3 regions of the Pontibacter brevis genome follow, and region 3 is predicted to be linked to each of the others. Evidence: riboswitches for the same ligand, from Rfam matches in the RefSeq annotation. Region 3 holds a riboswitch; each other region holds the start of a gene.

Region 1 (10,707 bases), on a different contig from region 3:
AAATGACTTTGACCAATACTTCCGTAACCGCACCGTTGGATTAACCTTGCGCTACAACTTCAGCAGAGGAGAAAAGTTTGATACCAAACGCCGCAACAACAACCTGGATGAGTTGAACAGGACAGGGGGGTGATGCTTTGACTGACATCACAGGAAAACTATAAATAACAGAAAATAGCCAGATTCACCGGTGAGATTAGGAACTGTTTTCTTATATCGTGCCCTTGGGAGGCGAAAACAGCAGCGGGAAACCGCAGGGCGAAGCTATCGTTAGAATAAAAAGAAAACGCAAACCTAATTAAACGCTATGGAACGGCACGACAGAGACCGCTACTACAGAGGTGGCTACAATAACGAAGACAGGTACGAATACAACAATAACAACAGAAACCGCTACGACCGGGACAACCAATATGGGTATGACCGGAATGACGGGTACTACCGTGAGAACAGGTACAACCGCGACGAGAGACCAGGCAGGGATTTGAAACAGCAGTTTGAAAGAGACTATCGGAACAGCGGTTACAGAAACAACGATAACCGTTACAACCAACAGGATCGCTATAACCGGGGCTATCAGGGAAACGACGAGCGGGAAAATCGTTACCATAACTATCGCAGCCGTGACGATGACAGGGATACCAGCTATGCCTCGAATTTCAGGGGCAATGAAAACAGCCAGGGCGACATCCGGCAGGGCTACGGCATATCAAGCTTTGATGGCACGTCCGACAGGTACAACACCCTGAACAGTGACCAGCGCGGAGGCAATATGCAGGAGGAGCAACCTTATTATTCCGGTAACAGAGATTACCTGAGCAGTTCGCGCTATGGCGGTGGTACAGGTGATGCTTTCCCTAACTCAAACAGGGGAGTACCGAACTACGCTGTACAGACTTTTGCAGATAATTATGGCACCGGGATGGGAAGCTCCTATGGTGGCAAAAACTATGGCCCTGGAACAGGTTATCAGACTGGGAACAGGGGCGGCTCGTTCGGCGGCAACCTCTACGGCAATTCGTCTGGTAATTACGGTGGCTATGGTTCTATGGGAGCTAGCACTTACGGTGGCGGACAAAGCAGTTCCGGCGGCAGCACTTCGCATAACTCTGACAGGCGTATCACCGGAAACTACAATTACTAAACAGCAGCTTATTCTTTTTAAAACAGCCTGTCCTATATAGGACAGGTTGTTTTATTTTTAATTACAAAAAGAACCGCTTTGGCTCTTGTAACTTTTACTTTTTCATGGCTGACCTGAGGTCATAGAGCAGGTCCTCCGGGCTTTCTATTCCAACGGAAAGCCGAAGCAAGCCGTCCGTAATGCCTAATGCCAAACGCTCCTCCGCAGGTAAACTGGCATGCGATGACCTGGAGGGTTGGCAGATGGTGGTATCTACGCCGCCCAGGCTCAGCGCAGGAATAATTAACTGCAGCCTGTTTAAAAAATCCTCTGTCCTTGCCTGGTCTTTCAGCTCAAAGGACAGCATTCCTCCGAATCCTCCTTTCATTTGCCGCACTGCAATGGTGTGGTTCGGGTGCTGTGGCAGGCCGGGGTAGTATACCTTTGCTACTCCTGCTTCTTCCTGTAGTACTTCAGCTATTTTCATGGCACTGGCATTCTGTTTCTCTACCCGGAGGGCCAGCGTCTTCAGGCTCCGCTCTATCAGGTAGCAATCCAGTCCGTTCAGGCTGCCGCCAAAATTTAAAGCGCTTTCGTAGATAATGTCTTTCAGCCTTCTGGATGTGATGATGGCACCAAAACATAGATCGTGGTGCCCTCCCAGGTATTTGGTACCGCTGTGCACCACCACATCAAAGCCCAGCGGAATCGGGTTCTGGTTAAAAGGAGTCGCAAACGTGTTGTCTACAACAGACAGGATGTTGTGCTTCCTGGCAACAGCACTTACCATTTCCAGGTCAACAACAGAAAGCAGGGGGTTAGAAGGCGTTTCTGTATAGATGACTTTCGTGTTCTCCTGAATCAAGGTTTCTATATGGCCCATATCGGCACTGGACACAAAGTCGTATGCGATGTTGTACTTGGGGAATTCCTCTACAATAAGCTTCACAGTGCCCCCGTATATTTCCTGTGAGAACAGGGCATGATCTCCTGCTTTAAGAAAGGCAAAGAGCGTGGTGGAGATGGCCGCAGTTCCGGAACTGAATATCATCCCGTCTTCCCCTTGTTCTAACCTGCAGAGTTTGTCTACAATGGCAAGTTGGTTTTCTGTGTTGAAGTTCCTGGGATAGAGTATTTCATCGTAGCCTTTATACCTGTTGGCTGTAGAAGTGTAGATAGGGGTATTCACTCCCTGGTGCTGCTGCTGGTTGCGTACGGATTCTGTTTCTTTACTATACATGTATTTTATTCTTTAAAGGAAGCTTTAACTAGACCATTGACATGGCGCAGCATGTTTTCAGGAGATGTTTTTTCAAGTAAGCCGGTTTAGTGTTTCACTTTTGCTGCTCATGCTAAATAGCCCGGCAACCGGCTTATAGTTCTATTTCTAAGGTGACTTCTATTTCTACGGCAATGCCACCAGGAAGGGAACCCATACCAACAGCCGAGCGGACGTGCTTCCCTTTGTCTCCGAAGACTTCTATCATCAGGTCAGAAAAACCATTTATTACTTTTGGGTGGTCCATGAAGTCCTCAGTGGCATTCACCATCCCCAGTACCCGCACAATGCGCTTTACCCTGCCCAGTTCACCAAGAGCATGCTTGATAGTGGCAAGCACGCATACGCCTGCATGGCGCGCTGCTTCATATCCCTGCTCCACGGTGAGGTCACGGCCAAGTTTACCGATGTCCACTGCCGTCGGGCTCCCGCAGTAGCCGTGCCCTGACAGGTACAACAGGTTTCCTGCCTGCACATGCGTAACATAGTTGGCGACAGGTTGAACAGGAGCAGGAAGCGTTATTCCCAGCGTTTGTATTTTTTCTTCTGGTGTTATCATAGACGGTATTTACGGGGTTTATTGGAAATAAGCCTGAGGAACGTTTGATGAAAGCAGAAAATGACCTGTTTAACCCAAGCTATGCCTTACATGTAAGCCGATGGAACTGCGGCCGTAATTGCCTGGAGATAACCTGCAGCTACAAAGATGGTGTAATCTCAGGCTTTGAGAGCAAAAAGTGCCAAAAGTGCATCTTGTTTTTATTTAGAAGGTTCTATTCGGATTGAAGCTGGGTACAATCATCCTATCTATATGTTTAACTGAATGAACATCTTCTTCTCTGGCTTTTCTGCTTTCGCTGATGGAAGAATAGTCCAGGGGGTGTGTCCAGGAATACAGGATATGGCTTTGTTTTCAACCACTCTGCTTCTGCCCCGTAAAAATGTGTAGCCCTTTATAAAGGGATACACATTTTTACATTAAACCCGAAAGCTATGAATACAGATAAAAATCAGAATCAAAACCAAAATCAGAACCAGGGGAAAGAAAGCACTGCTAAAACAGATGCCACGTATAACAGAGACGCAGAAGGTTTGAAAAACAGTGCTACCACCTCACAGAACAGCGCAGAATCGATGGGGAAAGTTGGTGTCGGAGGAATTATAACAAATGAGGATAAATCAGGAGCTTTGAAGAGCATGAAAGGCGACGAAACAAATAAGCTTAATGCAAAGGAGCCACTTTCTGAGGGGCAAACGACGGATGAACAGAAGAGTAAGTAAGGTAAATTGGTGATGTGGCTTTTCCCTTATTAGCAAGCTATGTTACATGGAACCTGCTGTGTTTTCCAGATAAATGAATGAATGAAAATGCCTCCTGGCCGTCAGGCCGGGAGGCATTTTTCTGCTCCTTATCCGGAAGGAATTTCCTGGAGAATCTTATACAAATTCCCTTAAGCTCCTTCCATAAAAGAACAGCCTAGTCTGCCGTAGGCACTCACACCGGCCACTCTTCCATTCTCCAGGCACTGTCCCAGAACATCCACTCCAGCCTGCATGCGGTAACAAAGGCATCTGTCATGGCTTGTTGCTGCGCAGGGGTGCAGTTTTGCGCCACCTCATCACAAATCTTTATAGCTCTTTCAACTATAACCGAAAATTCTTCCCCGGCATAGGTGTTAATCCATTCCTGGTACGGGTTGTTTTCCTGCTGCGGCTGTTTGTAGATAAAGTCACCTACCTCTTTGTAGATCCAGAAGCAGGGGAGCAGGGCCGCCATGGCAACCTCTACCTGGTCGAGTGCTGCAGTGCTGAGCAGGTAGCGCGTATAATGCTGACAGGTAGGGGAAATGGAAGTACCCGCCTGGATGCCTAATTTCTGAAAATACCCGGCGTGGAGGGCATGCTCCACTACGATGGCACCTTCCGCAAAGCGCATGAACTCCAGTGCATGCTCGGTGGTGTGCGCCCGGGCCGCAATAAGAGAGAGGGCTTTGCCAAAATCAGCCAGGTACAGGGAATCCTGGGCAATATAGAATTTAAACTTTTCCTTCGACAATGTTCCTTTTATCAGCTCACTGATAAAAGGCATCCCGGTTATCTGCTCATATATAGAAGCACCTGCCTCCCACGCATTCTTACTCCAGCTCATGTTTTTGTAGTTTTTGCGGTTGAAAGAAATGGTTTAAAGGGCCGTGTCCTTCTCCTGTCTGAACATCTTTACCCTGGTCAATGGCATGGTGCACGTACTCCCTGGCCTGCTCTATGGCCTCTGTCAGTTCCACACGCATTGCTAAAAAGGCGGCGATGGCGGAGGAGAGGGTGCAGCCTGTGCCATGGGTGTTCTTACTGGCGATGGCCTCTGATTGGAATACCCGCATGTCGCCGTTTTGATGCAGGTATACATCGTAGAGCCGTGGCCCCTGCAGGTGTCCTCCTTTGACCAATACCGAGCGGCAGCCTGTCTCCAGAATAAGGTGTGCGGCATCTTTCATTCCGGCTACATCCTTTATCTGCCTGCCGGCTAAAATTTCTGCCTCATCCAGGTTCGGCGTAGCCAGTTCCGCCAGTGGAAGGAGCTCCTTTTTAAGCAGTGCAATGGTGTTGTCCTCTATCAGCTTATCGCCACTTGTTGCCACCATCACCGGGTCCAGAACAACCGGTACAGCATAGTTTTTCAGTTGTTCGGCAATTGCCTGTACAAGATCTGCACTGTGCACCATGCCTATTTTAATGGCAGCAGGTTTTATGTCGTCCATCACGGCTTTTATCTGGCCCTGCACGATGTCTGCTGGGATACTGTGTATGCCGGTGACGCCACAGGTGTTCTGCACGGTGATAGCCGTAATGGCCGAGGTGCCAAAGCAGCCCAGCGCTGAGAACGTTTTCAGGTCGGCTTGTATGCCCGCACCACCGCCACTGTCTGATCCTGCAATAGTAAGCACGGCAGGGTATTTATAATTTTTCATAAGGCATTCTCTATTTCGTTCCTGATTCTTTCAGCGGCCCGTGCCGGGTTCGGGGCAGAGCAAATGGCAGATACCACAGCCAGGCAGTCGGCACCTGCCTTCACTATATCAGCGGCGTTTGCTTCACTAACGCGGCCAATGGCTACCAGCGGTTTAGCTGTTAAGGCTCTGATGCGGCTGATGCCATCCAGGCCCCATTCGGTCACAGTGTCTTGTTTGGTAGGCGTGGAAAAGACCGGGCTCAGCGCCAGGTAGTCTGCCAGGGCGGCATGCGTGCTGTGCAGGTGCTCCTCGTATTCCAACGAGTAGCCCAGAATGCCACAGGCAGCCCATTCCTTCAGGATAGCAGCGGGTGCCATGTCGTTGTTGCCCACATGAATGCCTGCCGCCTTGCTCTGCACGGCTACCTGCAGGTTGTCGTTCACAATCAGGGGAACCTGGTAGCGGTCCAGCAACTCTTTCAGCTGCTGCGTCTTTTTCAGAAAAGCTTTTTCCGTGAGATTCTTTTCACGTATCTGCACCAGGTCTACGCCCCCTTTCACTGCTGCTTCCACCACCTCGGTTAAGTCACGCCCGAAGCAGGACGCTTGGTTCGTTACCAGGTACAGCCTGTATGGGAAGCTGCTCATGCCTTTCTCTCTAGTTTCAGGCGCTCCATGAAGTCATTTTCAGAGAGCTGGTATAGCGCGTCGAGGAAGTGGAGCTGCAAGGAGCCAGGGCCGGGTGATTTTTCTGCGGCTTTATCGCCTGCTATACCCATCAGGGCCATTGCTGCAGTGGTAGCAGCAAAGGGATCATCGGGGCTTACGGCACAGCAGGCTCCTACCAGCGCACTGGCCGTGCAGCCCATGCCCGTTACCCGCGCCATCAGCGCATGCCCGTTGGAGATAGTGTTGTAGTGGTTCTTAAAAACAATGAAGTCAGAGGCACCCGAAACGCAAACAACAGCGCCCGTGGTGTTGCTCAGCTGTTGCGCGGCCTCAAGGGCTTCTTCGCTCTGGTTTGTACTATCTACTCCTTTGGTATTAGAGCTTGCTTTCGCCAGCGCCATGATCTCAGAGGCGTTTCCCCTGATAACGGAGGGGCGGTAACGCAGTAATTCTTCCAGTACCTGGTTGCGGTAAGGGGTAGCGCCGGCACCTACCGGGTCGAGGACCCACGCTTTTTGAAGCGCATTTGCCTGCTCTACGGCCAGCTTCATGCTCTGCACCCAATACTCGTCCAGCGTGCCGATATTCACAACAAGGGCACCGGCGATAGACACCATGTCGCTTACCTCGCTGTGAGCATGCGCCATAACCGGAGACGCACCTGCAGCCAGCAGAGCATTGGCGGTATTATTCATCACGACGTAGTTGGTGATGTTGTGCACCAACGGTGCGTTTTGCCTGACGGCAGATAAAATATTCCAGAGTTGCTCCTTCATGGTTTCTCTTTTTATGGTAAAACGGCGGCTAAAGAGCTTCCCGGAGAGGAGGAGTGAGATGAAAAGAGGGAATAGCTGTAACAGCCATTCGTGCTTTTCCCTTCGCCAGCATGACCTGGATCAGGTTCAAAGGGTATTGTCTCAGTTCCTGTATGGGAACACCCCTAAAGCCGTTACTAAACTAAGTTAAATCTGCCTGAATTAAAAATGGGAGGCCAGGTAAATGAAGTACGTTCATCCCTGTTATAGCTTGATAGAAGGTAATACCTTCACAGGCCAACTCTATATTAAAACCTCTACTTTCCCATCAGCATCACCAACAACTACCTGCGAGACTTTCGGATGAAGAAACAAGCCACTCTCCACCACACCCGGAATCAATAAAAGGCTTGTGTTCAATTTTTCAGGGTCCTCAATCCGCTTAAAAGCACAATCTGCAATGAGGTTGCCATTGTCCGTTACAAAATCTTTGCCTTCCTGTTGCCGGATGGTTGCTTCACAGCCTAAATCCTTTAATTGTTTTAAGGTCAGTTCAGCTGCAAAAGGCACTATCTCCACGGGCAAAGGAAATTTACCCAACGTATCAACCAGTTTTGTTTCATCTACCACCACAATAAACTGCCGGCTGTTATAGGCAATAATTTTTTCCCGTAGCAGTGCTCCGCCACCGCCTTTAATCAGGTTAAACTGTGCGTCCACTTCATCTGCGCCATCAATAGTTACATCGATCACCTGGATCTCTGAAAAATCAACTAATGTTATGCCTAATTCTTTTGCCATGTTTTCTGACGTTACAGAACTGGCAACAGCTTTTATGTTCAGCCCCGCCTTCACTTTTTCTCCCAATGCCCTTATGGCCCAGGTGGCGGTGGAGCCGGTTCCCAGCCCGACCACCATTCCCTCCTGTACATAAGCTACTGCTTTTCCTGCTGCAAGTTTTTTAGGGTTCATCTGTCTGTTCTTGTTTGGCTTAAGATTTTTTCTTCTGAAAATAGCCCTGACCCGCCTTTGGTAAGTGTGATTTAACCGGGGACAGGAAAGGGCTATGATACATGTTGTGGATTAGCTCGAAGGGAACAGGTAATTTGCAATACTTTGCCTGACATTTGCTGGTGTACATCATTTGCCCCTCTGCTACACTGCTAACGCTAATAACGGTCACCCGCCGTGATATCGGGAGGGAAGATGCTGTCAATTTCAAGTACTTCTTCTACGCTTAACAGTATTTCTACCGCCTTGATATTTTCCTCCAGGTATTTTCTGCGCTTTGTTCCCGGAATAGGTACCATGTCATCGCCTTTGGCTAATACCCACGCCAGTGCCAGTTGCGCTGCGCTAACCCCTTTATCAGCTGCAAGCTTGTTTAGCTTGTCCACGATGTCGAGGTTCTTTTGGAAGTTCTCACCCATAAAGCGCGGGTTGTGCCTGCGGAAGTCACCTTCTTCAAAGTCATCCGGGCTTTTAATGGCACCTGTTAAGAAGCCACGACCAAGAGGGCTGTAGGGTACAAATCCTATTCCCAAGTTGCGCACTGTGTCCAGCACGCCGTTGTTTTCTACGTCTCTTGTCCAAAGGGAGTACTCCGTTTGCACAGCAGTCAGAGGGTGTGTCTTGTGCGCCCTTTCTATCAGTTCCGGTTCAGCTTCTGATATGCCCAGGTAGCGCACCTTGCCTTCTTTTACCAGGTCAGCCATGGCCCCAATGGTATCTTCAATCGGAACATTCGGGTCCATGCGGTGCTGGTAGTAAAGGTCAATGGTATCTACTCCAAGGTTTTTTAAGCTTCCCTCTGCAGATTTGCGCACTGTTTCTGGTCTGCCGTCTATCCGCACCCCATTTTCATCAATGGCAACACCAAACTTGGTAGCAATAAAGACCTGGTCTCTTTTCCCTTTGATGGCTCCACCTATTAAAATTTCATTTGTATGTGGTCCGTACAGTTCGGCAGTGTCAAGGAAATTGATTCCCAGTTCCAGCGCACGGTGTATGGTTGCTACTGATTCGTCATCGTTTCTGTCGCCATAAAAGGCGCTCATGCCCATACAACCTAAACCTATCGCGGATACATCTGGTCCATGTTTTCCTAATGTTCTTTTCTTCATCATGTCGTTTGTTTTCTATGTTCTGTATTTCAGTTGTTAAGCAGATTTATTTTATTTATTCACGCCGCCGAAGCACATGTATTTTATTTCCATGAAATAGTCCATGCCGTATTTCGAGCCCTCTCGTCCGAAGCCGGATTCTTTTACCCCACCAAATGGCGCTACCTCTGTGGAGATGATGCCTTCGTTGATGCCGACCATGCCATACTCCAATGCCTCGGCCACACGCCAGCAACGGTTAACGTCTTTGCTGTAGAAGTAGGAGGCTAGGCCATATTCTGTGTCGTTGGCCATCTGGATAGCTTCTTCCTCAGTGTTAAACCGGAAGATGGGGGCTACAGGCCCGAATACTTCTTCCTTTGCAATGACCATGTCTTCAGTGGCTTCTGCCAGTACGGTTGGCTGAAAGAACAAGCCTTCTATAGCACTGCCGCCTGTTGTGACTTTTGCCCCTTTCTCAACGGCATCCCGTATATGTTCCTGTACTTTCTTGAGCCCTTTTTCATTAATAAGCGGCCCTACCTGTACATTGGTGTCCAGCACATTTCCTGTTTTAAGCCCCTGCACAGCACGGGTAAATTTCTCTACAAATTCATCGTATACCTTGTCCTGCACCAGGATGCGGTTTACGCACACGCATGTTTGCCCGTTGTGCCGGTACTTGGCTGCCAGGGCGCCCTTCACTGCTTCGTCTATGTCCGCATCTTCAAAAACAATAAAGGGGGCATTCCCTCCCAATTCCAGCGAGAGTTTCTTCAGTGTGGAGGAGCACTGGCTCATCAGGATTTTGCCGACAGGAGTAGACCCTGTAAAGGAGAGCTTCCGGACCTTCGGGTTCTCGCAAAGTTCCTTGCCGACCTCGCTGCTGTCTGTCGTGGTGACGGTATTGTACACGCCAGGCGGGAAGCCGGCTTGCTCAGCCAGTTTACAGAGGGCCAGGGCTGTCAGGGGTGTCTCGAGCGGTGGTTTGATGACAACAGGGCTGCCGGCTGCCAGTGCAGGACCCACTTTGCGCGTAATCATGGCCAGTGGGAAATTCCAGGGGGTGATGGCTGCTGTCACACCAATAGCTTGTTTGATCACCACCAGGCGCCTGTCTTTTGTGTGAGGTGGTATGACATCGCCGTAAGCACGTTTGGCTTCCTCGGCAAACCATTCAATAAAAGAGGCGCCATAGTTCACTTCGCCCAGGCTTTCTGCCATTACCTTACCAGATTCGAGGGTCATGATGCGGGCCAGCTCCTCTTTGTTTTCCATGATAAGGTGAAACCAGTTACGCAGCATGGCAGACCTTTCTTTGGCCGTCATATCGCGGTAAGCAGGCCAGGCTGCATGGGCTGCGTCAATGGCTTTGCGCACGTCCTCCCGGTTCATATCGGGCACAGAACCTAGAACTTCGCCAGTGGCAGGATTGGTCACCTCAAAGGTTTTGCCACTTCGGGCTTCAATCCATTGGCCGTTTATGTATGCTGCTGTTTTAATAAGACTACTTTTTCCCATTTGGTGCTTCTATGGTGCTTTTATTTTTTGAACAGGCTCTTAGGGCGAAAGGCTGTTCCTTTTGCCTCTCCTGCTAAACGGCACATCACGCTGGTTCCTTTTTTCTTTTTACAGGTGCCTTTGGCATGGTCAGATTTAAACTACTGCTTTTTACAGTCTGCAGAAGGTGCCGCATTGAATCTGTACGAAAAGCCTGCTGTGCTGAAACTGAACGTGCAACTGCCCTTTGTTTACGCTCGTTGGAGGCAGACGTTTGAACGAAACGAATACCCCTGCCGTACTTAATTTTTTTCAGGAGCAGGAATTTACTG
Region 2 (10,707 bases), on a different contig from region 3:
ACCGTCACCGTCAGTGTCAACAGGGCAACCGTCGGCACCTACCTGTACACCAGCTGGGGTATCAGGGCATCTGTCATTCGGATCAGCTACACCATCACCGTCAGCATCAGGGCAGCCACGCATGGCAGCTGTACCAGGCTGGTCTGGGCAGTCATCTTCTCTGTCAGCCACACCATCGCCATCACGGTCAGGGCAACCTTGTGTTGCAGCTGTACCAGCTTCTGTAGGACACTGATCCTGGTAATCCGGAACACCATCCGCGTCTGTGTCTATCGGGCAACCTCTCTTATCAACCTGCACACCTGTTGGGGTATCAGGGCAGTCATCCCTTCTGTCAGGCACACCGTCACCATCCGTATCTGTGGCTCGGCCTAAGTTAAATCCAAGACCTACATTGTGCTGGAGGAAGCGGTCATTTTTCTCATCTTCAAAGTAACCATCAATCTTGTCCTGGCCAATGATCAGGTAGTTGGTTTCAACAAAAGCGCTAATAGCATCTGAGAAGCGGAAGCGGATACCCGCACCACCTTTCAGGGCACCAGTAAAGAACTTATCATCTGTCTGTCTGGCACCGGCCGCTGTGTAAGCATCTGTTTTAGCCCAGGCACCACCACCACCAACTTGCAGGTACGGTCCGATAAAGGCATCTTCTTTCAGGATGCTACCATACAACTTGAGGCGCAGGGCCAGCATGGCTGTCCCCATCTGGGCGTCGAAGTTCGCGTTGTTGAACATGCTACCTGCCTCTGTGTTTCTGGCTTCTGTGCTACCATAAGTCAGGTGCAGACCAGCATCCAGGCCGGACGTCAGATAACGGTTCAGGTTCAGACCACCACCCCACTCCAGCTTGCTGCCTTCGTAGAACTGGTTGTCTATTTCGCCTTTGTACTGTAAGGCACTTCCGTATATCTGAATGTTCGTTCGTTGATCAGAGCTTTGGGCAAACAACCCGTTACTTGCCATCAGCAAGCAGACGAGCGCCATAGCTAGTTTACTAAGTTTTGTAAGTTGTGTTTGCATAATTTTACAAAGTATTTTGATATGACAATACGTGCATGTTTCGAAGGAGTTTTTGTAAAGCTTAAAAAAAAGATACTCCAGCCGGGAATAGAGTTGTTTCCCTTGCACTAATCTTTAGAAGGAGGATACGTTTCTCCATAGGCACTTCTCAAAGTTAAACATCTGCACTGCACTGAATACCATAACAGTTATGTAAAACTGCAGCTCAGCACCGCTCATAAAGCTTTTATACTTGAACTGATACAGTAGGACAAGGTTGTACAAGAGAAAAAAATTTGACGCAAGGGCAGTTATTTAGTAGTAAGTACAGCAAAAAAGGCTGTCAGCTTACGGCTGGCAGCCTTGATTCTGGGTTTTCCTATAAACATATCACCTATTTCTGCATCAGGCGCTCAATATCGTCTGCCTCAATCGGAATGGTCTGCATCAGGTCACGCGGCCCGTTCTTCGTAATGAGGATATCGTTCTCCAGGCGTATGCCTATTCCTTCTTCCCGGATATAGATGCCGGGCTCGCAGGTAAACACCATGCCTTCTTCAAACGCCCGAAACTTGTTACCGACATCATGCACGTCCAGGCCCAGGTGGTGCGAGGTGCCATGCATAAAATACTTCTTGTACACAGGCTTGGCGGGGTCCTGGTTTCGTACATCGCTTTCGTTCAGCAGCCCCAGTCTGATGAGCTCGTTCTCCATTACGATACCTACAAATTTGTGGTACTGGTCCAGGGTGTTGCCCGGCACCAGCATTTGTGTGGCAGCTTTCATCACCGTCAGCACCGAATTATACACGTCGCGCTGACGTGGCGTAAATTTTCCGTTTACCGGCACTGTGCGTGTCAGGTCTGCGGCATAATTAGCGTATTCTGCTCCAAAATCCATCAGCACCAGCTCTCCATCCTCACACTCCTGGTTGTTATCTACATAATGCAGGATACAGGCATTACCGCCAGAGGCAATAATAGGCTGGTAAGCCGGCCCCCGGGAGCGGTTGCGCAGAAACTCGTGGTAAAGCTCTGCCTCTATCTCATACTCCATTACCCCCGGCTTTATAAAGCTTAAAAGGCGACGAAACCCCTTTTCTGTAATATCGCAGGCCTGCTGAATCAGCGCCACCTCCTGCTCCGACTTTATGGCGCGCAGCTGGTGCATGATAGGGGCACTGCGTTCGTACCTGTGCAAAGGGTAATGCTGCTGGCACCACTTTATAAAGCGGGCGTCGCGGGTCTCCACCTCTATGACGGCACGGAGGTGCTCGTTTGTGTTAAGGTAAATGTGCTCCGCCTCAAAAAGCTGGCTTCTCAGTATCTGCTCAAACTCATGTGTCCACAAAACAGTCTCGATACCAGATACCTCCCGGGCCTGCTGCTTGGACAGCTTATATCCCTCCCAGGTAAGAATGTGGTCGTTTGTTTCGCGTACAAAAAGAACCTCTTTCATGCGCTCGTCTTTTGCATCCGGGAAAAGCATCAGAATACTTTCCTCCTGGTCTACCCCACTTAAGTAGAACAAGTCGCTGCTTTGCCGGAAAGGCATGGTAGCGTCTGCATTGAGGGGCATTACGTCGTTGGAATGGAACACAGCAATGGAGGAGGGTTTGAGTTGCTTTACAAACTGGCGGCGGTGTTGCACAAACAGTTCCTGCCCTATTGGGTGGTACTTCATAGTTCTTTATTGTAGGTTATTTTTGGGTTACATCATAAAACTACTAAATTTTACATTAATGGCAACTGAGGCATCCTGGCCCGGGCAGCGTGTATCTGCCATTGTCAGGGGTGGAGCAGAAGAGCCTGCTTATTTTTTACAAGCCACAATCCTGCCTGCACATTTGGAAGTTACCGCAGACTTTGTTTACCTTTAGCACAACACTTTAGGGGTGTCCTGCCGCCAAACAGAAAGGCAGGACTGAGAAATACCCTCTGAACCTGATACAGTTAGCACTGACGAAGGGAAAAGTTATGCTGAGATACACCACACCTGTCCTCCAACTTCTTCTTGATTCCGCTCGGCCGGTAAGCGCCGGTGCTACCTGCATCCCATCCCGAGCAAACCATGACCATTTTCTTAAACAACCAAACTAAGGAGCTCCCTGAGTCTTCCTCCGTATCCGCTTTGCTTCAGCTTTTAGCATTGGAGCACGTTCGTGGCATTGCCGTAGCCATTAACGACCAGGTAGTACCCCGCAGCAACTGGGCTTCTTACCAGCTGCAGGAAAACGACCGGCTCACCCTTATCCGCGCTACCCAGGGCGGATAGCGCTTTCCCCTACCTACTAAACTTATCAAGAAGAAATATGAGACAAGAAAAAACGCCTACGGCCAACACGATCACGCGCACGCCTTTCCCGGCGTCTCGCAAAGTATACGTGCCCGGCCAGCTATATAATATACGTGTCGCGATGCGCGAAATCACGCTGGAGGATACCGTGCACAAGTTCCTGGGTGTGGAAGAGCGCCAGCAAAACCCAGCGGTAACGGTATATGATACCAGCGGTCCCTACACCGACGAAAACGTAGCGATTGATGTGCGGCAGGGCCTGGCGCGCCTGCGCGAAGAATGGATACGGAGCCGTGGCGATGTGGAGCAGTTGCCGGGCATTACATCGGAGTACGGGCAGGAGCGCCTGCACAATGCTAGCCTGGACGAACTGCGTTTTCAGCACCTGAGCAAACCCTACCGCGCCAAGCCTGGCCAGAACGTAACACAACTGCACTATGCACGCAAAGGCATCATTACCCCGGAAATGGAGTACATCGCCATCCGGGAAAACCAGCGCCTGGCAGAAATGGAGAACATCGGGCACCAGCACGCAGGCAACAGCTTTGGTGCCAACACACCTCAGAAATTTATTACGCCGGAGTTTGTGCGCCAGGAGGTAGCGGCTGGCCGCGCTGTGATACCGTCCAACATCAACCACCCCGAGAGTGAACCGATGATCATCGGCCGTAACTTTCTTGTGAAGATAAACGCCAACATCGGCAACTCCGCGGTTACCTCCAGCATAGAAGAGGAAGTGGAAAAAGCCGTGTGGGCCTGCCGCTGGGGCGCCGACACCATCATGGACCTTTCTACGGGCAAAAACATCCACGAAACCCGCGAGTGGATTATCCGCAACTCCCCCGTTCCGATTGGCACCGTGCCGATTTACCAGGCGCTGGAGAAAGTGAACGGCAAAGCAGAAGACCTGACCTGGGAGGTTTTCAGAGATACGCTGATTGAGCAGGCCGAGCAGGGCGTAGACTATTTCACCATACATGCCGGTGTGCTGCTGCGGTACGTGCCGCTTACGGCAAACCGCCTGACGGGCATCGTATCAAGGGGCGGCTCGATTATGGCAAAATGGTGCCTGGCACATCACCAGGAAAACTTCCTGTACACGCACTTCGAGGAAATTTGCGAAATCATGAAGGCGTATGATGTGGCTTTCTCTCTGGGAGATGGCTTGCGCCCAGGCTCTATTGCCGATGCCAACGATGCCGCCCAGTTCGCTGAACTGGAAACGCTGGGCGAACTGACAAAGATTGCCTGGAAGCACGATGTGCAGGTGATCATAGAGGGCCCCGGGCATATTCCGATGCACCTCATCAAAGAGAACATGGACAAGCAGCTGGAAGTATGCGGTGAGGCACCTTTTTATACTTTAGGCCCCCTCACCACCGACATTGCCCCCGGCTACGACCACATTACGTCTGCCATTGGCGCTGCGATGATTGGCTGGTACGGCACGGCCATGCTTTGCTATGTAACACCAAAAGAGCACCTTGGGCTGCCGAACAAAAAAGATGTAAAGGACGGCGTGATTACCTACAAACTCGCCGCCCACGCCGCCGATTTAGCCAAAGGCCACCCCGGCGCACAGTACCGCGACAACGCCCTGAGCAAAGCCCGTTTCGAATTCCGCTGGCAGGACCAGTTCAACCTGTCCCTCGACCCCGACACGGCCCGCGAATACCATGACGAAACGTTGCCTGCCGAGGGTGCCAAAGTAGCGCACTTCTGCTCGATGTGCGGTCCTCACTTCTGCTCCATGAAAATTACGCAGGAGGTACGGGAGTATGCCAAAACCAAGGGCGCATCCGAAGAAGAAGCATTGCAGCAGGGCATGCAGGAGCAAGCGGAGGTTTTCAAAGCAAAAGGCTCGGAGATATACTCATAGGCAGACGCTCGCAGGAGCTGCGCACGCTGCGAGGTCTTTTGTCTGACATGAAGTGCTGGTGCGAGCTTGTAGCTCGTACCTCTCTTCCCCTCTCATGTCAGGCAAAAACTGAAGCACGAGCTATAAGCTCGCGCTAGCATCTTGCGCTGGCAGTCTATTTTCCCTCATGCAACCATAGCTTATCATTTGAAAGTATGATTTCGAAACTACATTATATCACACAGGAAGCCCGTGGACTTACCCATGCCATGGCTGCCGGGGCTGCCTGCCGGGCAGGTGCCAACTGGGTACAGCTGCGGGTAAAAAAACAGCCTTACGAGGTTTGGAAGGACCTGGCGCTGCAAACCAAAACCATCTGTCAACACTATGGCTGCACGTTCATCATCAACGACAATGTGGCACTGGCCGCGGAAGTAGATGCCGATGGTGTGCACCTGGGCCAGCTGGACATGCAGCCCACGGAAGCACGGAAGCTGCTGGGGCCAGAGAAAATAATAGGCGGCACGGCCAACACCTTTGAGGACATCGTGCGGCTGACAGAGCAAGGCGTGGATTACATCGGCCTTGGCCCCTACCGCTTCACCAGCACCAAAGAGAACCTCAGCCCTGTTCTCGGCCTGGAAGGCTATACTTCTATCCTGCAGCAGTGCCGCGAAGCGGGCATCAGCATTCCTATTATAGCCATTGGCGGCATCCTGGCAACCGATGTGCCGCTGCTGCTGCCAACGGGCATCCATGGCGTTGCCGTTTCCTCAGCCATTACGCTGGCACAGGACAGAGCCGCTTCTTTGGCTGAATTCAATCAGCATTTCAGTTTAACAACAGAGAAACAAGTATGAAACAGTTAACCATAGCCGATAAAACCTTTACCTCCCGCCTCTTCACCGGAACCGGCAAGTTTGGCTCCGGAAAGCAGATGGAGGAAGCACTGCTGGCATCCGGCTCTGAGCTGGTCACCGTAGCGTTGAAGCGCGTGGATGTACAGCACGGGCAGGATGATATTCTGCCGCACCTGGAGCACCCGCAGTTCAACCTCTTGCCTAACACCTCCGGTGTGCGAAATGCGAAAGAGGCTGTTTTTGCCGCCCAACTGGCCCGCGAAGCACTGGAAACGAACTGGCTCAAACTTGAGATACACCCCGACCCGAAGTACCTCCTCCCAGACCCGGTAGAAACCCTGAAAGCAGCCGAAGAGCTGGTAAAGCTGGGTTTTGTGGTGCTACCCTACATTCATGCCGACCCGGTGCTGTGCAAGCGCCTGGAAGAAGTGGGCGTAGCCGCAGTAATGCCGCTGGGCTCCCCTATCGGAAGCAACAACGGCCTGCAGACACGCGCTTTTCTGGAGATTATCATTCAGCAGAGCAAAGTGCCGGTGGTGGTGGATGCCGGCATTGGCGCGCCCTCACACGCCGTGGAGGCCATGGAGCTTGGAGCCGATGCTGTACTGGTGAACACCGCCATCGCCGTGTCACAAAACCCGGTGATGATGGCTACAGCTTTTAAGATGGCAGTGGAGGCCGGACGCATGGCCTACGAGGCGAAGCTGGCTCCCACAGGCATCACAGCACAAGCCAGCAGTCCGCTGACGGCGTTTCTGGATGAGCTTTAAGATTATGATGAAAGAGCATAGATTAACCCACGCTGGCGCGAGCTTGCAGTTCGTGTCAACTGATCCAAAAAAGCACGGCGCCAGCACAAAGCAGCAACTAAAATAGCAACCCAATGTCTTTTCAGGCTATATTTGAACAACAAAACTGGGACGAGGTAAAGAGCAGCATCTACGCCAAAACGGCGGCAGACGTGGAGCGGGCACTTTCTAAACCTGTGCGGACCCTGGAGGATTTCAAGGCCCTGATTTCGCCTGCCGCTGCGCCCTATTTAGAGCAGATGGCGGCGCTGAGCCAGCAGCTCACGCAGAAACGTTTCGGCAAAACGCTGCAGATGTACCTGCCCCTTTACCTCTCCAACGAGTGCCAGAACATCTGCACTTACTGCGGCTTCAGCCTCGACAACCCCATGCCCCGCACCACCCTTACACCAGCGCAGATTCTGAAAGAAGTGGAGGTAATCAAAAGCTACGGCTATGATCATGTGCTGCTGGTAACAGGCGAAGCAAACAAAACCGTGGGCGTGGCATATTTCAAGGAAGCACTGCAATTGCTCCGCCCCTACTTCTCGCACATCTCAATGGAAGTACAGCCGCTGGACCAGCAGGAGTATGAACAGCTTATTCCGCTAGGCTTGAACACGGTGCTGGTCTACCAGGAAACGTATCACCATGAGGATTATAAAAAGCATCACCCCAAAGGCAAAAAGTCAAACTTCCAGTACCGCCTTGAAACGCCGGACCGTCTGGGCAAAGCCGGTATCCACAAGATTGGTTTAGGGGTGCTGATTGGTTTGGAAGACTGGCGCACCGACAGCTTTTTTACAGCACTGCACCTGCAGTACCTCGAGCGCACCTACTGGCAAACCAAATACAGCCTCTCCTTCCCACGCTTACGCCCTTTTTCCGGCGGGCTACCCCCTAAAGTAGACATGAACGACCGGGAACTGGTACAGTTGATCTGCGCCTACCGCATCTGGAATGAGGAGGTAGAGTTATCGCTATCGACGCGGGAGAGCCCGAACTTCCGCAATAACCTGGTCCGGCTCGGCATTACCTCTATCAGTGCCGGCTCTAAAACAGACCCCGGCGGCTATGCCAGTGGAGTGCAGGCGCTGGAACAGTTTGAAATCAGCGACGAGCGCTCTCCCGCCGAAATCGTGCAAATGATCCGCAGCCAGGGCTACGAGGCCATCTGGAAAGACTGGGACAGCGTTATAGGTTAGAAAGTTTGGAAGTTAGAGAGTTAGAAAGTTCTAGAGATAGGGAGTTGCTTTCTTCTGCTGGTCTGGGTTTGCAGCTGTTAACTTAAACTGCCGTAGCGTACTTTTACAGGAACTGCGCACGCTGCGAAGTCTTGGTCTCCGGGGAGGCTATAAAGTGTTTAGCAGATTCCTGAATGCTTCCACCGGCGCTGGCTGCTCCCAAATAGCGCCCAGCAAGGCGGCTCCGGCGAAGCCAAGCTCCTGCACTTGTGGCAACTTTTCGGCTGTTATGCCCCCTAAAGCTATAACAGGCAGCGTAGCTTTAGGCAACGTTTCTTCTAACTCATCAAGAGAAAAGGCAGCGGGATAATCCTTTTTGGATATGCTCTGAAAAATGGGGCTCAGAAAGGCGTAGTCGAATTGCGTGTGGTGGTGCTGGACGTCTGCTAATTGATGAAAAGAAGTGGAAAAGGTAAGCTGATGCTTCGCTGTGGTGGCTGCAGTGGCTCTGTCGGTTTCTCTGAAGTGCAGCCCCTTTACCGCAAATTCCTGCGCCAGCGCGTGGTGCGAGTGCAGCATGACACGGCCATGACACTGCTCCGGCAGCTGCTGAAGCCAATACCGCAACTCAGTGATACTTGCCTCCGGTTTTCTTAGGTGCAGCGTCTCCAAACCAGCTTCGAAAAGCCTGCAACACACTTCATGCTCCTGCCCAACCCATTCCGGAGCCGTAACAACAATAAGCCGCATCAGAGACAATTCATGTTTGCATCACCCCAAAACTCTCTAACTTTCTAACTCTCTAACTTTCTAACTTTCTAACTTCTAAGACTTCCAGCAGCTGCTCATTCCGAATCTCGCGGGCGCACTTAAAGTGGCCTTCGGGGCAGGCTTTGTAGCCGTGCAGTCCGCAGGGGCGGCAGTACAGCGGCTCCTTCCGCTCTACCACATGGGCAAAGTCTGCAAGTGGACCGAAGCCAAAGCGGGGCACGGTGGAGCAGTAAATAGCACAGGTAGGAGCATTCAGTGCAGAAGCCAGGTGCATCGGGCCTGAATCATTCACATAATTAAGTACCGCATCCCGCATTAGCGCCGCAGACTGCAGCAGGTTCAACTGCCCGCACAGGTTCTCAACGCGCTGGCTGGTGCTTTGGCTGAGGATCGTATCACAGTGTGCTTTGTCAGCGGGCGAGCCAAGCAGGTAAACTTTATATTTGGGATCGAGGCTGTTGATGAGCTGCACCCACTGCTCCTGTGGGTACTGTTTGGTGAACCACACTGAAGTGGGGGCCATGCAGATGAAAGGCTCCTGCTTCAGCTCCTGTACCTTTGCAAAATCTACAGGGGAAGGATATAGTTTGGGTTTGGAAGGAATAGCGTTGGTGAGGCTTTGGATGAGCATGTCGTTGCGTTCCACCTCGTGCGTACCTGATTTTACATCATGCACATAGCGGCGGGTGAAGAGACGGGAGAAAGGGTTCTTCTCAAAGCCTACCGTTTCCTTCGCTCCCGAGAAAGCAGTCAGAATGCCGGTGGCACCAAAGCGCTGTACGTTCACCACCAGGTCGTACTTTGTGGCTCTTATTTGCTTTAGTAGCTTCAGCAGGCTTCTATACTTCCCCTGTTGCTTGTCCCACACCAGCACTTCCCGTAACAAAGGATGCCCTTTCAGCAACGACTCGTTTCCTTTGCGAAGCAGAAAGTCCAGCTTCGCCTCTGGGTAAAAAGCATGTAGCTTCTCCACCAGGGCTGTTGCGAGCACCACATCACCTAAAAAGGCCGTTTGTATGATCAGTATATTTTTCATGCCAATGGCAAAGCTACGCCAAAGCGGGCTGAGATAAAAAATAAAGCCTGAAGCGGCAACAGGAAGGAAGCAACCTTTAAGAGAGCATGCCCGCCATGCTAAAAAGCAATATATAGCATAGTCCTCATTCCTGCAAAATGAAAACTATTTTTAAACTAAACAATATCCCCTCTTAACTCAATAGTTCTGATTTCTTTATAAAATATCAATTTGTGTCTTGATATTTGTAATCGGGACCGCTGGTGGTGCAGGCTGATTGCTTTCGCTGTCACACTTGCCTACCATAAAAAAACGTGGCAGCCCCTCTCGCAGCTGCCGTTGCCATCTTGTGGTTTATCTGCCTTAGCAGTAGAGAAGAAACATCATGAACAGGAAAAGAGAGTCAGCAGACCGTTCTTTCCGCCTACTACTATTATATGAAAAGACCTGTATTCCTTTTTGGCTTGCTAAGCCTTCTGCTTTCTATGTCCGGCTGCGTATCTACGTACATGCCCAATGTGCCCAATGTACCTATGTTCACCCAAAAAGGGGAGCTGAGTACGGGCGGCCACATTACACCAAAGGGAAACGTGACTTTTAATACAGCTTATGCCGTAACTGACCATTTTGCGGTGCTGGTAAATGGGTCTATGCTCAACAGCGAGCGCAGGAAAAGGGACTTCAGGCATAACCTTATCGAGGCTGGCGGTGGCTATTTTACGACCTTCGGCCCGGAGAACAACCGTGTTTTGGAAATCTATGGCGGTTTTGGAGGCGGCAGCAGCGACCGCACGGAAAGAGAAGAAGACAAAGAGGGCGTGATAACTTCTGAACGTCGCGAGGCAAACTTCAACAAATATTTTGTGCAGGTGAACTTCAGCTCCAAAAGGAAGAAGTCGCTGCGCCTGTTTGGCAACGAATACCCGCTGAACTATG
Region 3 (10,707 bases):
CCTCCTAGCCATCGGGCTAACAACAGTTCGTCCCGCTGGGACTGCTCTGCAACGTCAGTTCATAGCTAAGGAAGCGGTAGTACCGCTATAACTAATAAAATGAAAAGCCCCACCATTCTGGTGGGGCTTTTATAACTTGTTGGAAAGTTTAATATTCAGGTCTACCTCCGGAAGAACGAATAGCAGCACCTGTATCTGATTTAAAACTTCAGCCCTACCGACAGCAGGTAGTTGCGGGTAGCCTGCGGGTAGTAGAAGTTTTCTGTGACTGGTGCGCCACCGGCAATGTAGCTGAAGGTGTAGCCATTGGCTGCGTACAGTTCGTTGAATACGTTATTAACCAATAGCCCCAATTCTACATTTTTGAGGACGTTTTCAAAGCCGATATTGTAGCGTAGGCGAATATCGCCTACCTGGTAAGCCGGGATAATACGGTTCTCATTTTCTGTATTGTCCAGGTACTGCTTACTTACCGACTTATAGATGAAGGCAGCGCGCAGTCCTTTCAGCACCTGCACCTCCAGCTGATTGGTTGTTACCCATGCAGGCGAGAAAGCAATGGTCGTGGTGCCGTAGTTGTTCTGTGCCTGGTCACCGGTATCGTAGTCATCTATAAACTCGCTGAAGCCATCTATCTTATTCTGACTGTAGGCAAGGTTGGTGGTGAAGGAAGCAACTTCTCCTAAGCGCATCACACCAGACAGTTCCATCCCCTGGCGGTAGCTGTCGTCGATGTTGGTGCGGGTGTAGGCGCCAACATCATTTATCTGCCCTGTCAGTACCAACTGGTTTTTATAGTTCATGTAGAAGTAGTTCGCCTCTACATTTGCCGTCAGCGCCTTACCGGCCAGTTCTGTTAAGCCGATATGCCCCCGGTAACCAGCCTCTATATTGCGCAGCGTCTCATGCTTTGGCCGGCTGCTCGGTGTCGACTCAATAAAGTCTTTGCGAACAGGCTCCCGGTTACTGATGGCATAAGAGGCATACAACTGGTGCTCCGGCTGCAGGTTATACGTAATACCCGCCTTTGGATTGATGAAAGTGTAATCCACTTCCTGATCTATGCTTACAAGGTCATTGTCAAAGCCCTCGAAGCCATAGTTGATCGTGCGCACCTGCACATCACCAAACACAAACAGCTTATCTGTTAAGCCATAAGTTGTTTTTGCAAAGATGTTGAAATCCGTTTTCACGGCATCGTTATCATAGTACTTATCACGAATGTTAGAAGTAGAGGCATAGCGGGCCCAGATAACCTCACCGAAATGGCGGCCATCGTACCTGTTCCAGGCACCTCCAAGCGTAGCATTCAGGCGGCTGTTTGGGTTGTACTGCAGTGCATAAGTGGCACCGTAGAAGTCGTTGTCCAGCCAACGGCGACGTATGATATCAGATCTGGAAATGATCGTCTCTCCTATTTCCACGCTTGGCAGCCCGTAATTAGACAACCTGTCATTTGGCCTGAACTGCTCATAATAACCACGCCCGTACGTATAATGCAGCGCTCCCGAAAAACTCAGCCCCGGCATAAAATCATGCGACAGGTGCAACTGGTAATGGTCCTGCTGATAGTTGTCGGTTTCATTGTCGTAGGTGTAGTAGTTGTAGCGGCGACCCGCGCTTAGCAGGTTTTCCCGGTTAGCGCCCTCAATGTAGTTGCGATCGATGTAGGCCTGCACATCTGCGGCAGTGCCGTATACCAACGCCTCCGGAGTGCCATACCACGCCTGGTACGTCTGCTCGGCCCCGGAGAATGCAATAAACTTCAGAGAGGTTTTGTCGCCGTAGTAGCCGCCTGAAAAATAGAAGGATTTCAAGTCAGAAGAAGCACGGTCTATATAGCCATCGGACTTAATGCGCGACAGGCGGCCATCAAAGGCAAACTTACCGTTGATTAGCCCTGTTCCGAAGCGCACGTTGTTCCGCCAGGTATTAAAGGAGCCGTAGGTATGGTCTGTCTCGGCATAGGCCTCCCGACGCACCTGCTGCGTCTGGATGTTGAGGCTGGCGCCAAAGGCACCGGCACCATTTGTAGAGGTTCCCACGCCCCGCTGCACCTGTATGTCTTCCACCGAGGAGGCAAAATCAGGCATGTTCACGAAAAACACACCATGGCTTTCCGGGTCATTGATTGGAATACCGTTAACGGTTACGTTGATACGGGTGATATCAGAGCCCCGGATACGGATGCCGGTATAGCCCACGCCTGCGCCGGCATCGGAGTTCACTACCACAGAAGGCACCTGCTCCAGCAGGTAAGGCAAGTCCTGCCCGAAGTTACGCTCCGCTATCTCCTCCTGCGTCACGTTGGTAAAGGTGGTACCTGTGCGTGCATCGGCACGTGTAGCCTGCACTACCACTTCGCTTGTCTGCAGAGCCTGCGGCTGAAGCACTATTTCTACCCGGGCATCCTGCTGCAAGGCCACCGTTACCTTCTTCTGCTCATAGCCAAGGTAAGTTACTTTCAGACTATAGTTTCCGGAGGGTAAGTTTTGAAATGAGAACTGGCCATCTGCTCCTGCAGACACACCTGTACCTGTCCGCTCCAGCACTACGTTAGCTCCGGCCAGGGCCCCGCCATTGGCTGCACTTGTTACGCGCCCGCTCAGTTGGTACTGGGCCAGCAATTGCATAGGCAACAGAAGTGCTGCCACTGCGATAAAGAAATTACGCATTATAAAGAAATGAATTGATGAAACATACAGGCATGCCAGGGGTGAGCATCCTGTTAAATTTCGTTACCGTTTTTTCCCTTCGCCGGCACTACCCGGATCAGGTTCAATGGGTATGATCTCAGCCCGTTTTATTAAGGCACCCCCTAAACTACCGCAAAGGTACGGGGCTTTACCTTTCAAACAAAGAAGGAATAATTATACTTTGTAAAGCATTCGGCTTTTGCTGCTGCACTCCTACTCAAAATTTGCTTTTACAGATAACCACAAAGGCCAAAAGTACGTTGTAAAACATACTAAGGCACCTTTCCCCTTACGTACTGAATTTGAAACCTTTGCCGCAGAAATAAGCGGCATAACATTAACATTTTAATGTATTACCGCGATGATGATTAGCATTATATATACTGTAGCCCTTTTGACGATACTCGCCTACTATGCATTCGCCCCACGCAACAGATTTAACCGCCCGCCATCCACTGACAATGACGATGACGGAGGCGAACCGCTAGGCGATGATCTGCCAGACATTGACCTTCCACCCGGCATTTCGTTGCCCATCAACGATTTTGAGCCGAAGTATGACTTTAGAAACATAAAGGTTCCGAAGTTCCCGGAACCATCAGTGCATTAAGAAAAGTGTAAATTAAAAGCAGCGGCCCCGACTGAATACTTTGATTCAGTCGGGGCCGCTGCTTTTAATTTACACGCAACAGTATCAAAAAAAGGCCTTGCGGAACTTAAGGTTTGATAAACAGGGCCCTTTTCGTATCAGATGTTAAATAGGTTGCTATTAGACTGCCTTATCACCTGCAGTTTATACTTTGTGTCTGCGGTTCCTGTACCGGCTATAGCACAGTAACAGTAAAAGTACGCTCGAAAATCTGCCCGGGCCTCAGCTCAATTATTCCTTCTTTGTCCTGCAGTTCTCCGGTCTCTCCTACCCGGCTGGCGATGCCACACCAAGGCTCTATGCACACAAACGGTGCCGGACCAGGCTTAGCCCATATACCTAAGTACGGAAACCCTTCAAAAGCCACCTCTATGCGGCGCGGGTTAGTGCGGCTAGCCAGCGTCACTTTCTCTGACTTCAGGCGCTTGAGCACCACAGCGTCCTTGTCGAACAGGCTGCGGTCCAGGGGCAGCACCTTACTTTGCTCCAGCAAGCGTTCTGTGTCGCCATTTAGCAGGCCCTCCTCACTCAGCAGATGGCGACTTGCAGTCTCCTCTTCCTCAAATTGGATATAGTAGTCTTCGTAGCGCTCGTTTGGGTAAAGCGGCACATTAAAACCCGGGTGCGCCCCAACAGAAAAGTACATTTTCTCATCATCGGGGTTTGTAACCTGGTAGGTGACGGACAGCCTGTTCTGCTGCAGTTGGTATGCAATCAGCAGCCTGAACTCAAAAGGATACTGTTCCATCGTCTCCTCGTCGTGCTTTAACTCGAATACCAGCTTGTTCTTTTTCTCATCTACTAACTTAAACTCCCTGCGGCGCGCAAAACCATGGCGCTTCATATGGTAAGTTTTGCCATTGTAGGTGTACTGCTGGTTTGGCAATTCGCCAACAATAGGAAAAAGATTAGGGGCCTGGCCACTCCAGATAGCTGGATCACCAACCCATACAAGCTCCTGGTTCTCGTCTTTTTTAAAAAAGTGCTGTAGTTCGGCTCCCTGGCTCTCTACCCCCACTTTATACTGTTCGTTTTCTAGGATATGTAGCATAGTTTATTTTTTCAGAAGGTCATGTTGTTGGAGCAGAGCATCTATATGGCGGCAGGCCAGTTGCAATCGTTCTTCCTGCTGCCCGTAAATTTCCACAAAAGGCACTCCCAGCGCCTGCAGTTCCCGCTTGTACCACTCATAAAAGTACTGCCGCAGGTGCGGATGTTCGCGCTGTGGATCCGGCTCCCAGGGCAAATCAACGCCCATGAGCAGGCAAAGGTTGTAATTCTGTTGCTTTAGTTTATCCTGTATCCAGGTGGGGCATTGGCCAAAGGCATGCTCGCTCCAGATCTTGATGACCAGCAGGTCTGTATCCGAAAAGAGAATGCGCTTTGCCTGGGGCTGCATCTCCTGCTCCAGCGCCAGTTGCCCTCTGGCAATGGCCTCTAAGTCTTCTAAGGTGTAGGGCCTGCCCAGGTTGCCCACATAGGTGCGGGCATACTCCGGGACCCACACTGTGTCATAGTGCCGGGCCAAATTCTCCGCTAGGGTAGACTTGCCTGTAGACTCAGGCCCTGTTATCGCAATTTTGAGCATAGGGCAAAGGTCGGGATTACATCCGTAGAAAGCATGACAATTTGGTTAGTTCCTAAAACAGCAAGGGGTGCCGGAGAAAACTCCGGCACCCCTTGCTGTTGCACATTATTTTATTGCGCTAATTCTCCGAAAAGCTGTAATCGTAGAAGTTATACAATTCCACTGTTCTAGGCTGCTTTTCGCCGTATTGATTCAAATGAACCTGCTTTGGGCTTTCATCCGGAGATTCATAGCCCCACTTTAAACGATTTTCAAACTTCAACTCTTCAGGTAACTCCAGTTTACGTTGTCTCATATGCTGCAGGGTTGTGGTGAAACATTCTACGCCCTTAGCGGGATCGCAGCAATCGTACTCGTTTAACTTGTACGTGTAGCTACCCTTGCAGGACTTTCACAATAAGACGAATAAGTAGCACTATGCATTCGCTTCCGCAGGAGCCTGTTTCAGTGCCACCAAATCCTTTTTCCAGTCGAGGTAACCCTTTATAGACAGAAGCAGGAAAACAAAGTACAGAAAGCTGGTCAGGTAAAGGTCTTTATACGTGTACACTCCCACATACACTACGTCTACCACCAGCCATACAATCCAGTTCTCCAGTTGCTTTTTTGCCATCATCCAATAACCAATCAGGCTAATGGCAGTGGTGGCAGAGTCTGTATAAGACAGGTCTGCATCGGTATAGTTATCCAGAAAGTACCCCAGGCCCAATGTAAACACCAACCCCAGTGCCAGCAGCACTGTCAGTTCCTTTTTGTTTATCCGCCCTACTTTGCGCTCAGAATGGTTCTTGCCTCCGTATAGCCACACGTACCAACCATACAAGCTCGTAACAAAATAAAAGGCATTCAGTCCCATGTCGGCATAAAGGCGCGCATCATAAAAAACGAACACATACATGCCCACGCTTACCAGTCCTATCGGCCACGTCCAGACGTTTTGCTTTGCCGCCAGCCACACACAGGCTATTCCTGTCACCACACCTGTTAACTCCACCAGGTTCATGGCCTGCAGGGCTTCTAAAATACTTTGCACCACATTCATCGTTGCAATTTAACCTCCCGGAACACCTTATGTAAACAATTCCCTGTTTAAATTTGAAGTCCGGGGGAAATAAGGTAAAACGATGCAGACAGGGTGTCGTAATACCGTTGCCATTCGTATACCATGCTACTAAAAAAGAAAACCTATGGATGAAATTACGGCTCAGGAACTGAAGGAACGACTGTCGCGCAGTAGCAACATACAAATAGTAGACGTGCGGGAACCATCAGAATTTGAAATTTGCAACTTAGGCGGAGAGCTTATCCCGATGGGCGAGCTGCCAAAACAAGCGAACCGCATCCGGCGCGACATTCCGGTGGTAATGGTTTGCCACCATGGTTTTCGCAGTGCACAGGCCATCAACTACCTCAGCCAGCGCCTCGGGTATGAGAACATCCTCAACCTGAAAGGCGGTATACACGCATGGGCCACACAGGTGGATACCACAATGAAAAAATACTAAGCGCATCTTGTCTTAAATGCTGCTAAAAAATATTACACACTTAGTTGCAGCATATTCTAAAGAAATTTCCTTAATTTTACGCGGCAAATAACAACCCTTAATTTATTTGCCATGATCTCTGATCAGTCTAAGATATTATTCGAAGCACTCACCTACGATGACGTGCTTTTACTTCCGGCCTACTCGGAGGTACTCCCCAACCAGACAGACACTTCTTCGCAGCTCACACGCAACATTCGCATCAATATTCCGCTTGTGTCGGCTGCCATGGATACTGTAACAGAGGCTGATCTGGCCATTGCAATGGCGCAGGAAGGCGGCATCGGCTTTATCCATAAAAACATGTCAATCAAGAAGCAGGCGCAGCAGGTACGCAAAGTGAAGCGTTCGGAGAGCGGCATGATTCTCGACCCAATCACCCTGAATGAGAAAGCCACATTGGGTGACGCCGTGCAGATTATGACCGAGAACAAGATTGGAGGCATTCCAATTGTGAACGATGCGGGCAAACTGACCGGCATTATCACGAACCGCGACCTGCGTTTCGAAAAAGACCTGACGCAAAGCGTGTCCTCTGTTATGACCACCCAAAACCTGGTGACGGCTGCCAAGGGTACCGACATGGCCAAGGCAGAAGATATTCTGCAGGAGTATAAGATAGAGAAACTGCCGGTAGTGGACGAGGAGGGTAAACTAGTCGGCCTGATTACGTACAAAGACATCCTGAAAAAGAAGGACCGTCCCTTTGCCTGCAAAGATGAGTTTGGCCGCCTGCGTGTAGGTGCCGCCGTAGGCGTTACCGCTGACGTGCTGGACCGCGTGAAGGCATTGGTGGAAGCCGGTGTAGACGTGATAAGCGTTGACACAGCCCACGGCCACTCAAAAGGTGTGCTTGATGCTGTAAAAAGAATAAAAGAAGCTTTCCCGAACCTGGACCTGATAGCCGGTAACATTGCAACAGCTGAGGGTGCAAAAGCCCTGGCAGAAGCTGGTGCCGATGCCGTGAAGGTAGGTGTAGGCCCTGGCTCTATCTGTACCACCCGTGTCATTGCCGGTATCGGTGTGCCGCAGCTATCTGCCGTAATGGAAGCGGTACGCGGCCTGGAAGGCACAGGTGTACCAGTGATTGCAGACGGTGGTATTAAGTTTTCCGGTGATATTGTAAAGGCCCTTGCGGGCGGTGCAAGCACTGTGATGATAGGCTCCCTGCTGGCAGGTACGGAAGAAGCGCCGGGTGAAATGATTATTTACGAAGGACGTAAGTTCAAAACTTACCGCGGTATGGGTTCTGTGGAAGCGATGGAGGAAGGTTCAAAAGACCGCTACTTCCAGAGCAGCGAAACAAACGCCAAGAAACTGGTGCCGGAAGGTATCGTAGGCCGCGTACCATACAAAGGCCTGGTGCAGGAGGTGATTTACCAGTTGGCAGGCGGTATTCGTGCAGGCATGGGCTATTGCGGCACACCTACCATCGAGAAGCTGCAAGGCGCTAAAATGGTGAAGATTACCGGTGCCGGCCTTCGCGAAAGCCATCCGCATGATGTACAAATTGTACGGGAGGCTCCTAACTACAGCCGCTAAGATCCAATTTTGTTTTACCGACACTTGCTGGTGTCTGGCTTGCAAAAGCTCTGAGTGGTAAGATGCAGAGTGCGCTTTCAGCATTTTTTGTAAAGCGCACTTTGCGCCCTTGCCGGCTCATGCTTTTACTATTTGTGAACCGGAAGGCGCAGATTGGCCTAAAGCTAACCTACGCCTTCCGTTTTACGTTATGCAAGTTGTTTTTCTCTAACTCTACTCTCATACCTTGGCCAAAGAGCGGAAATTTTTATTACCTTTCACAGAAATTACATCTAATAAAAGCAACACACTATCGCAGGAAAATAAAACAGCGGATTCCCGTCCTATGCTTTACAAAACGAATGCAAGATCTTTACTGTTTACTACTGCTGTCGTTAGCTGGGCTCTGCTGTTAACGAATGTTTTGTTTTCTGCAAACAGACTCCGCGAGGAGGGTACGTCCCAGTTATCGTTGCCTTTCTTAAACAATCTCCTGATTGTTGTTTTCCTTGTTTCTGTTTTCCTTTTCCAACGCCTGAGCACAGAATCGTTGAAAGGGATAGACTTTATAGGCTATCTCTGGAATCTCTTCTCGAAGGCTGCTGTGGCTGCTTACCTGAGTGTGGCTCTTTTCCTGGGCTACAAGGTAATGACCAACTACGCCGACACGGAATCTCCCCTGCTGCTGCACCTCGTGTACCAAATCAATTTCGGGTTGCTGGTCGTTTTCCTGGCTAAGGCTTTTTATATCTGGCGGCAGCTGCTGCTCTATCATAAAAATAAGTTTCTGCAGATAGCCTGGGACTGGTTTGAGTTACTGTTGGGAGCCATGCTGCTGCTCACCATCTTTAATTTTAACTATACCAGCTACATCTTCATGCCGCTGCTGGCCCTGATAGGCTTTTATATCCTGTTTCTGTGCACTAACCTGAAATGGGTGGCTTATCTGACGTTCAGCAACAAGAGCCGTTCGCTGGTGTTGCTGGGTGCCATCCTGCTCAGCTGCTACATTTTCGTGCGCTTCTTCAGGGGCATGGCTGATAGCCCGAACCTGGTGATTGACTATACGGACGTGGGCTTTCTGCTGCTGGCTATGATGTTTGTGGGCTCCTACACGCTGGCAGCCTTCCTGGTGTCGCTGTTCAGCCTGCCTACCTCCAGCGTGTTTGAGCAGAAGAGCGAGGACCTGCTCAACTTCCAGCGCCTGAGCCAGTCTATACAGCAGGGGCAAAGTGAGGCACAGGTATACGATATGCTGTTCGAGAGCACCATCAAAGCCTCAGATGCCAGCGCTGCATGGTTTGAGCTAATCCGGAACGGAGAGCCGCAGGTAACACAGCTCCTGAACATTGACACAGACCAGATTAAGCGCATACGGCACCTGCTGCTGGCCTATAACATTCACAACATCGATTATATCAACAACAACCTGAACCGAAACCCGGGCTTCCGGGATTTGATGCTGCCCTGGAAGTCGTTGATTATTCTGCCTATCAAGTCAAAGAATTACCTTTCGGGGGTGCTGTACCTGCTGAAGGACATTGAGCAGGGCTTCGACCGCGAAACGGTCAATGTGCTGCGCACGTTTACCAGCCAGACCATCCTCACAATAGAAAACCTGCGGCTGGTAGCAGAGTCGCTGCAGAATGAGCGTTATAAGGAGGAGTTAAAGATTGCCACTCAGGTACAGGACAGCCTTATTCCGAAGAAGTTCCCAGTCGACAGCTGGTTTGAGATAAGCACGCATGCTGTGGCAGCCAAGGAAGTGGGTGGCGACTTTTATGATTTCCTGCAACTGAGCGAGTCCCGCATTGCCATCATCATCGGCGACGTGTCTGGCAAAGGTATTTCAGCCGCCTTCCACATGGCCCAGATGAAGGGCATTTTCCATGGGCTGATGCAGCAGGACATGCCCCCAAGCGAGTTTATGAAGCAGGCCAACAGTGCCCTGAGCCGCTGCCTTGAGAAAACTTCTTTTATTACTTCTGCGCTATATATAATAGATTATAGCATGAAAGGCTTTATGTTTGCACGTGCCGGCCACTGCCACACGCTGTACTATAACGCCATGATGGACGACGTCTTCTACTTCCAGACAGACGGCCTGGGGCTGGGCATAATCCGGGACAAGAGCTACGCCAACCATATACGGGAGATGTATTACGATTACAACCCGGGTGACGTGATGGTGATTTACACGGATGGCATTGTGGAAGCCCGCAACGAGGCCAATGAAGAATATGGCGAAGACAGGCTAAAATATATGCTGCAGCAAACCTATCACCTTGAAGCAGAAGACATCAAATACGCCATCATCAACGACTTAGAGTATTTTACGGGCCCCGGCAACCTCTACGATGACCAGACACTGCTGGTGATTAAGTTTAAGCCCGCTGAACCAAACAAATGAATAAGCCGTAAAGTATGCCGATGAAAATAACACACGAAATCAAAGATAACACCATCATCATGACACTTGATGGTGAACTCGATGCCAGCTCTTCAGTGATGCTGGACGAGGAACTGTCCGATCCTGAAATAATGGAGTACAGTAAAATTCTGGTCGACTGCAAGAACCTGCACTACATTTCCTCCGCCGGACTTGGTGTGTTTATCTCGCACCTGCAGCGCTTCGAGGATGCTCAGATAAAGTTGATCTTCTACAACATGCAGGACAAGGTGCGCAACGTGTTTGAGATACTGGGCCTT

Evidence for each region. Region 3 has a riboswitch for thiamine pyrophosphate ahead of ACYVB1_RS03710 (TonB-dependent receptor). Riboswitches for the same ligand answer to the same signal wherever they lie in the genome.
Region 1: it holds a riboswitch for thiamine pyrophosphate, as region 3 does, so the genes downstream of both, thiM (hydroxyethylthiazole kinase) here and ACYVB1_RS03710 (TonB-dependent receptor) in region 3, are expected to answer to the same signal.
Region 2: it holds a riboswitch for thiamine pyrophosphate, as region 3 does, so the genes downstream of both, thiS (sulfur carrier protein ThiS) here and ACYVB1_RS03710 (TonB-dependent receptor) in region 3, are expected to answer to the same signal.

What each region holds. Positions count from the first base shown of each region.
Region 1 covers NZ_BAAGXV010000012.1:113,087-123,793, forward strand. Annotated here, with positions in the region: gene ACYVB1_RS03465 (TonB-dependent receptor domain-containing protein) at 1-133, shown strand, start outside; gene ACYVB1_RS03470 (hypothetical protein) at 308-1,144, shown strand; gene ACYVB1_RS03475 (trans-sulfuration enzyme family protein) at 1,239-2,363, opposite strand; gene ACYVB1_RS03480 (RidA family protein) at 2,497-2,961, opposite strand; gene ACYVB1_RS03485 (hypothetical protein) at 3,396-3,683, shown strand; gene tenA (thiaminase II) at 3,898-4,551, opposite strand; gene thiD (bifunctional hydroxymethylpyrimidine kinase/phosphomethylpyrimidine kinase) at 4,538-5,368, opposite strand; gene thiE (thiamine phosphate synthase) at 5,365-5,997, opposite strand; gene thiM (hydroxyethylthiazole kinase) at 5,994-6,794, opposite strand; TPP riboswitch at 6,875-6,970, opposite strand; gene rpiA (ribose-5-phosphate isomerase RpiA) at 7,077-7,745, opposite strand; gene ACYVB1_RS03515 (aldo/keto reductase) at 7,943-8,899, opposite strand; gene ACYVB1_RS03520 (NAD-dependent succinate-semialdehyde dehydrogenase) at 8,948-10,396, opposite strand.
Region 2 covers NZ_BAAGXV010000075.1:26,836-37,542, reverse strand. Annotated here, with positions in the region: gene ACYVB1_RS15670 (OmpA family protein) at 1-984, opposite strand, end outside; gene ACYVB1_RS15665 (aminopeptidase P N-terminal domain-containing protein) at 1,394-2,683, opposite strand; TPP riboswitch at 2,881-2,987, shown strand; gene thiS (sulfur carrier protein ThiS) at 3,071-3,274, shown strand; gene thiC (phosphomethylpyrimidine synthase ThiC) at 3,312-5,174, shown strand; gene ACYVB1_RS15650 (thiamine phosphate synthase) at 5,369-6,013, shown strand; gene ACYVB1_RS15645 (thiazole synthase) at 6,010-6,783, shown strand; gene thiH (2-iminoacetate synthase ThiH) at 6,897-8,006, shown strand; gene ACYVB1_RS15635 (thiamine phosphate synthase) at 8,154-8,735, opposite strand; gene ACYVB1_RS15630 (glycosyltransferase family 9 protein) at 8,788-9,792, opposite strand; gene ACYVB1_RS15625 (hypothetical protein) at 10,209-10,707, shown strand, end outside.
Region 3 covers NZ_BAAGXV010000013.1:756-11,462, forward strand. Annotated here, with positions in the region: gene ACYVB1_RS03710 (TonB-dependent receptor) at 201-2,675, opposite strand; TPP riboswitch at 2,732-2,829, opposite strand; gene ACYVB1_RS03715 (hypothetical protein) at 3,058-3,306, shown strand; gene ACYVB1_RS03720 (aldose 1-epimerase family protein) at 3,521-4,396, opposite strand; gene ACYVB1_RS03725 (AAA family ATPase) at 4,400-4,933, opposite strand; gene ACYVB1_RS03730 (hypothetical protein) at 5,052-5,228, opposite strand; gene pnuC (nicotinamide riboside transporter PnuC) at 5,349-5,966, opposite strand; gene ACYVB1_RS03740 (rhodanese-like domain-containing protein) at 6,121-6,438, shown strand; gene guaB (IMP dehydrogenase) at 6,550-8,019, shown strand; gene ACYVB1_RS03750 (GAF domain-containing SpoIIE family protein phosphatase) at 8,423-10,408, shown strand; gene ACYVB1_RS03755 (STAS domain-containing protein) at 10,429-10,707, shown strand, end outside.